Linked DNA regions of Methylotuvimicrobium sp. KM2. The protein of the gene in region 2 interacts with the protein of the main gene of each other region in a pairwise test. Links are inferred from orthologs where the notes say so. Each region holds a gene or a part of one and is shown on either strand. Other genes may lie near its edges.

The links.
Region 1: the proteins of dprA (region 2) and recA interact in binary tests that used the Bacillus subtilis proteins (3 or more experiments, as listed by UniProt). The link is inferred for Methylotuvimicrobium sp. KM2 from one-to-one orthologs.

What each region holds. Positions count from the first base shown.
Region 1 is NZ_CP150634.1:3,639,036-3,642,221, forward strand. Bases 49-2,906 are described here. They hold recA (recombinase RecA), read right to left. Parts: upstream 2,069-2,906; coding sequence 1,028-2,068; downstream 49-1,027. Other genes in these bases: alaS (alanine--tRNA ligase), read right to left, coding at 49-123; WJM45_RS15310 (regulatory protein RecX), read right to left, coding at 207-710. Also shown: more of alaS, read right to left, coding at 1-48; WJM45_RS15320 (hypothetical protein), read right to left, coding at 3,053-3,186. UniProt on the Bacillus subtilis protein: Multifunctional protein involved in homologous recombination, DNA repair and competence.
Region 2 is NZ_CP150634.1:4,199,704-4,202,821, forward strand. What follows is about bases 329-3,118. They hold dprA (DNA-processing protein DprA), read right to left. Parts: upstream 2,355-3,118; coding sequence 1,302-2,354; downstream 329-1,301. Other genes in these bases: topA (type I DNA topoisomerase), read right to left, coding at 329-667; WJM45_RS17740 (DUF494 domain-containing protein), read right to left, coding at 686-1,153; WJM45_RS17750 (LysM peptidoglycan-binding domain-containing protein), read right to left, coding at 2,399-3,118. Also shown: more of topA, read right to left, coding at 1-328. UniProt on the Bacillus subtilis protein: Protein that helps load RecA onto ssDNA during transformation. Binds cooperatively to circular ssDNA, is able to bridge different segments of DNA. Favors the loading of RecA onto SsbA- or SsbB-coated ssDNA and formation of RecA-DNA filaments.

The DNA.
Region 1 (3,186 bases), 560 kb from region 2 along the record:
GGTAAACAACAATGTCGGGTCGTTACCCGGAACCAGCGAACTGGAGGGTTGGATGGAATGTCCGCGTTGGCGAAAAAAATCCAGGAATGCGGAACGCAATTCCGAACTGCTCATGTTTTTCATCATCTTCGAATACTAAATGTTCTTGGAATTACTTAACCCAGCTTTAACAAATGTAGTGACTAGGACTATAGAGTTGAATATTATCATCTATTTTTCAATGCCTTACCATCTCCGAATGTTAAAGCTTGGTTAATTTTAATGTTCAAGTGTTCGGGCAAAACCGCGATCATGCCACCGGAAAACCCTCGTTGCAATAAAAACCGGCTTCGTTTACTCCATTCAGACAACGTTATCGCGTCTTCTTGCCGATATTTTTTTCGATACACCTCTAGCAAAACATTTAACCAACTACCCGCTGTTTCCGTAACGATTTCTTGCAAATCAAAGTTTTCTATTCCTAATTGTCGAAGCTCATAATCGATACGATTCGGGCCGAAACCCTTTTCGATTCGTTGACGCGCGTAACATTCAGCGAAACGGCTATCGCTCAGCCAATCTTGCTCGGCCAAATCGTCCAGTACGCGGTCTATCCTATCTTTATCGAATCCTCTCGATAATAATTTGTTTTTCAATTCCAGACGGCTGTGTTCACGACGCGCCAATAATCGTAAACATACATCTTTAATCAACTTAAGCTCGGCGTCCATGCTACTCCCTTTATACTCAAAAAATGGATGACTTTATGAAGATATGGGGGGGGCTGCCGAAGAGTCCCACAGTTGTAATATACCTTTCGCACTTCAAATTTCGGCAGTGCCGAAGGAGGCCTCGGGGGTGCTCGGTAAAGGCTTTGCCAGCATGAAGCTGGCATAGAGCCTACAGAGACGTATTTACCCAGCACCTAAATTCCATAGCCCTTTAGCTATGTTTAATATTATAGCTAATTTAGGTGCTGGGTTTACGGCGTCCTTTGACGGGCACCCCGAGGCCGAATTTTCATCTACGAGTATAAGTTCGCCAAATTTTATTTTTCCGGAAGAATCTCTTCATCTGCTTGCTCAGCCGGCACGCGCAACGCAGCAAAAGCTTCGGCTCTGATTTTCGCCTCGATATCCGCCGCTTTTTCGGGATGCTCTTTCAAAAACTGTTTAACATTGTCCTTGCCTTGCCCGATTTTTTCATCGTTGTAGCTATACCATGAGCCGGCTTTCTGTATAAAGCCGTAAGATACGCCTAAGTCTACTAATTCTCCATAAAAGGACACACCTTCACCATAAAGAATCTCGAATTCAGCCTGCTTGAAAGGCGGCGCTACTTTATTTTTAACGACCTTGACGCGGGTTTCGTTGCCGATCACTTCATCGCCTTTTTTAACCGAGCCGATGCGACGAATATCCAAACGCACCGAAGCATAGAATTTTAAGGCATTGCCGCCTGTCGTCGTTTCCGGACTGCCGAACATGACGCCGATTTTCATGCGAATCTGATTGATGAATATCACCAAGGTATTCGAACGCTTGATATTAGCGGTCAACTTTCTGAGCGCCTGAGACATCAAACGGGCTTGCAAGCCCATGTGCGAATCGCCCATATCGCCTTCGATTTCGGCTTTCGGGGTGAGCGCCGCAACCGAATCGACAACGACGATATCAACCGCTCCCGAACGAACCAGCATATCGGTGATTTCGAGCGCCTGCTCACCGGTGTCGGGTTGAGAAACCAATAAATCGTCTACGTTGACGCCGATCTTTTCGGCATAACCGGGATCGAGCGCATGCTCGGCATCGACGAACGCCGCGGTTCCGCCCAGTTTTTGCATTTGCGCGATAACCGATAAAGTCAATGTAGTTTTACCTGACGACTCCGGGCCGTAAATTTCAATCACCCTTCCACGCGGCAAACCTCCGCATCCTAAAGCAATATCCAAGGATAAAGAACCGGTCGAGACAACCTGGATATCTCGAGAAGCGGCCACATCGCCCATCCGCATAACCGAGCCTTTGCCGAATTGTTTTTCGATCTGCATCAAGGCAGCGCCAAGTGCTTTTTTCTTGTTCTCATCCATTTATATTGCCCTCATTTAAACTGGTTTCTATTTAGAAAACACTCTGCTGCAAAATGTCTTCTGTTAGGCGTTCGCTGTTTCTTTCCAAAAGCAAAATTCATACTATACCTTTCGCACTTCAAATTTCGGCAGTGCATAAGGAGGCATCGGGGTGCCGGCAAAGGCTTTGCCTACATGGATGTATCCACGGCGCCCTTTGACGGGCCACCGGTGCCGAATTTTGATCTACGATGGGTATAAATTTAAAAAAACCACCTATCCGATCTTTGCCACTGGAAGAAGCGGTATTGCTAGTCATCGCCTTTCAATTAAGCGATAACAGCCATCGCTAAAAAGGGCTTATTATGACATAGCGTATTTTATTTGGCACAGCTAATGTGTCTCATTCAATTTAAACGACTTAGGAACGAGCATGAAATAAGCCAGGCAACCGACGCCACGATTTTTGTTCGTATTCAAGGCGCGAACGATACTTTGCAACTAAGGGTTTCGTAACAAATAACTTCTCGATTATTCATCGTTCCTAAACGCTGCACTCGCCGTTACACATAAGTCGTAGATACCGTCATGCCATCTTGGCGAATAAGACCTCGATACCCTTTATTTGTTGCTTAACGTACCCGGCTTCGAAATCGCGACGAAGGCGTCGCTCCCACAAGGGGCCGGATGCTCTGTGGGAGCGATCCCCAGATCGCGATTTCGGAGCCACTGATGTTCAATATCCACAGATTTATCAAACAGCACCGTTTCCAGGTCTACGATGACCTCTGTTTAGCAAGTTTACCGATACTTATGTATAACGATGAGCGCAGAGCATGGGAACGATAAACTTCTGTGGGATGTGCACAAGCCGTGAGAAACATTTAGGGACGTTATTTTTTACCGCATCCTAACGCCTTTCTTAGACCGCCATCTCCTCATTCAATCTCAGTGCCGGTTTCATGGTTGCACCCCAACCTTTTACAGCCCCGGCCCAACAATGAATCAATCAGGCTTAATATCCGATTTATCTTTTGACTTTTCAATCAATTGATCCATTTCTTCTCTAGGCAAATAATCCAAATCCCAATGACTGGTATAGTTTTCTTTTAAGCGCCTTCTTCCCGGATGTAATGCCT
Region 2 (3,118 bases):
ATTGCTCGACTTTTTCACCTTCGAAATGAGTCAACTTAGCCTTGAAAGCTTGCTCTTCAGCACTCAATTCGGCATCGATCGTCCAATATTCGCGGCTTTTGAATGCTTCGATTTCCAATTCGCGCTCGACGATCAAGCGCAACGCGGGGCTTTGCACGCGCCCGGCCGAAAGGCCTCTGCGGATTTTTTTCCACAACAGCGGCGACAGATTAAAGCCCACCAAGTAATCCAGGGCACGACGAGCTTGCTGGGCATTAATTAAATCGATCGACAGCTCGGCCGGGTTTGCAATCGCCTCGGTAACGGCTTTTTTGGTGATCTCATGAAAGACGACGCGATGAACCGGTTTATCCTTTAGCAGTTTTTTATCCTTGAGCAATTCGTATAAATGCCAGGAGATCGCCTCGCCTTCCCTATCCGGGTCAGTTGCCAGATACAGCGCTTGAGCTTGCTTGATAGCCTTTGTTATCGCTTGAACATGGCGCTGATTCCGATCGATGACTTCATATTTCATCGCGAAGTCATGTTCGGGATCGACCGCGCCTTCTTTCGGGACTAGGTCGCGAACATGACCATAGGAGGCTAGAACATGGAAGTCCTTGCCTAGATACTTTTCAATGGTTTTAGCTTTTGCAGGCGATTCTACAATAACGAGATTATTACTCATTCAGTTAGGAAAATACGATTAGTGTAAGTAAGCCGGGATGAGATCATAGACAATGTCCTCCATTCTTGAGAATGCGATTTCTTCGTCGGGCTGACTGAGCAACACCATCAGTACGATCCATTTCAATTTTTCCAATGAAATTTCTTCATTTTCCAAGGCCATCGCGCGATCGATTACGATTTCGCGGTTGGCATGCGATAAAATGCCGCTGTGTTCAATGAACATCAGAAAATTACGGCATTCCAAATCCAGTTTTTCTTGTTCCTGACTGGAAAAAATCCGAAATGCGGTCGGCACCGTCGGCGTAATCTGTCCTTGCAGGCTAAGCGATTCGAGCCAATCAAAAGCCTTGACCACTTCGACTTGATCGAATCCCGCTTCTTCCAGCTCTGTTTTTATCAACTCGTTATCCGGCAGGATATCGATCTCATCTTCCATATAGTTTTCAAACAGATACATAATTACATCAAAAATATTTTCTTTCATAGCGGGTCTTCTTTAAATAAAGTTTCTATACGGAACCCTTCACTCCGCGAGAGGGATTCCTTTTTGGAATCGATCCGATTCCTCCGTTTTCAAAGCCTGTGTCGGCAAAAAACGGCGGCACTTCTTATACTAAGTCGTCATGCTGCGTTTATTTAACTCGGGTATAACAGCCACCTGAAACGGATTCTACGTATCCTTGAAGCTCCAAAACCAGCAACATCGACGAAATGACTTCGACCGGTAGCCCGGTATTTTCCACTAAACTATCAACGGAAGTGGGACTGAACATAATTAGATTCAATAATGTTTGCTGCTCAAGGTCAAGCGTTGTTTGTCTCAATTCCGTAAAAATATCCCTATCTATATGATTATAAAAATTTAATTCTTCAAGGATATCGCGGGCGGTTTCCACCAGTTTAGCTCCCTCCCGAATCAAAGCGTTACATCCTCTTGCCAAGGGATTATGAATCGAACCCGGAATCGCGAACACTTCGCGGTTCTGCTCCAAAGCCATGCGCGCAGTAATTAAAGAGCCGCTTTGCTTGGCTGCCTCCACTACCAGTAGCCCGATACATAAACCGCTGATAATTCGGTTTCGTCTAGGAAAATGATCGGCTTTCGCCCCGGTTCCGGGAGGAAACTCTGAAATCATTGCGCCATGATTAACAATTTCAGTCGCCAGTGCTCTATGACGCGCCGGATACACTCGATCTAGGCCGGTTCCCGCTACGGCAATCGTGTAACCTTGAGCTTGCAAGGCTCCTTTATGCCCGGCGGCATCGATACCCAAAGCCAATCCGCTGGTGATCACAAAGCCCTCTCTTGCCAAGGCTTTAGCAAATTCGGCGGCGGTGTCGACACCTAAATGGGAAGGGTTTCGACTACCAACGATAGCGATTTGAGGAAGCGCCAAAATATCCGGATTTCCTCTAATAAACAATAATGGCGGCGGATCGGCGATTTCCTTTAACTGCGGTGGATAACAAGGGTCGGCTAAAGTCACCGCCAAATGTCCAGGTTGCTCCAACCAACGCAAATCCTGCTCTACCCTGGTCCAATCGGGATTCCGTATCGATTGAACGACCGAATCCTTTAACCCGAGAGCGGCCAATCCACTGCTTGACTCGGAAAACAATTGCTGAGGAGTATGACTGTCGAGCGTTTTAAGAAACGACCGACAGCCGAAACCCGGCGTGCGCAATAAAGCAAGCCAGTATTTGATATCGGAGGAAATTTGAAAATTTTTCAGGGGGTTTGAACTTTATCTAAGACATGAATCGCTTGACGCGCATCCATTACCAACGCATAACTAATCCGATCGAAGGTTCGGAAAATCATCAAGGTTCCGGCCAACTCATTGGGTAGTTGAATCGTATCGTTCCTTATTTTACTAAAAGGATCTCGAACGGATTTCCCTTTCTTGTAAATATCGAGCACATGCCCGACTTTCAGGCCATCCGATGCTCCCTTATCGATAGCAACGACATTATAGCGCCCAATTTGAGTAACGCCATCCAGCACACTAATAATACTACCTTGTATTTCGGATTCCGGCGACTTAGGGAAGTAATGCAGGGTAAAATCGCCTTCTTGGTGCGGCATTAGCCTGTCGCCCATGCGAATCTCGCTGGTCGAACGCGTAACAAGCAGCGTTGCGGGATCGCCGGGCTCTTGTAGCGTCGTATTTGCAACAAACTTCGCTTCATACCCCAAAACTTCTTTGGTCTCGGCACTGACGAAAGTATCGCCTTTACGATAAATCGTATAGGTCAAGCTTTCCGGCTTTTCGATCGCACGAACATAAACACGATCGCCCGGGCCCGCGACTAGATGTTCGCCTGCGAAATCGATGACGTAAGGCGAATTTTCCAAATCATCCTGCCCAACCACGCGCGGCGAGGCCAAATATTTGGCGATTTTTTCGGAAGGAATTAACTCGATCGCATCAATGAGATCCATTTCACG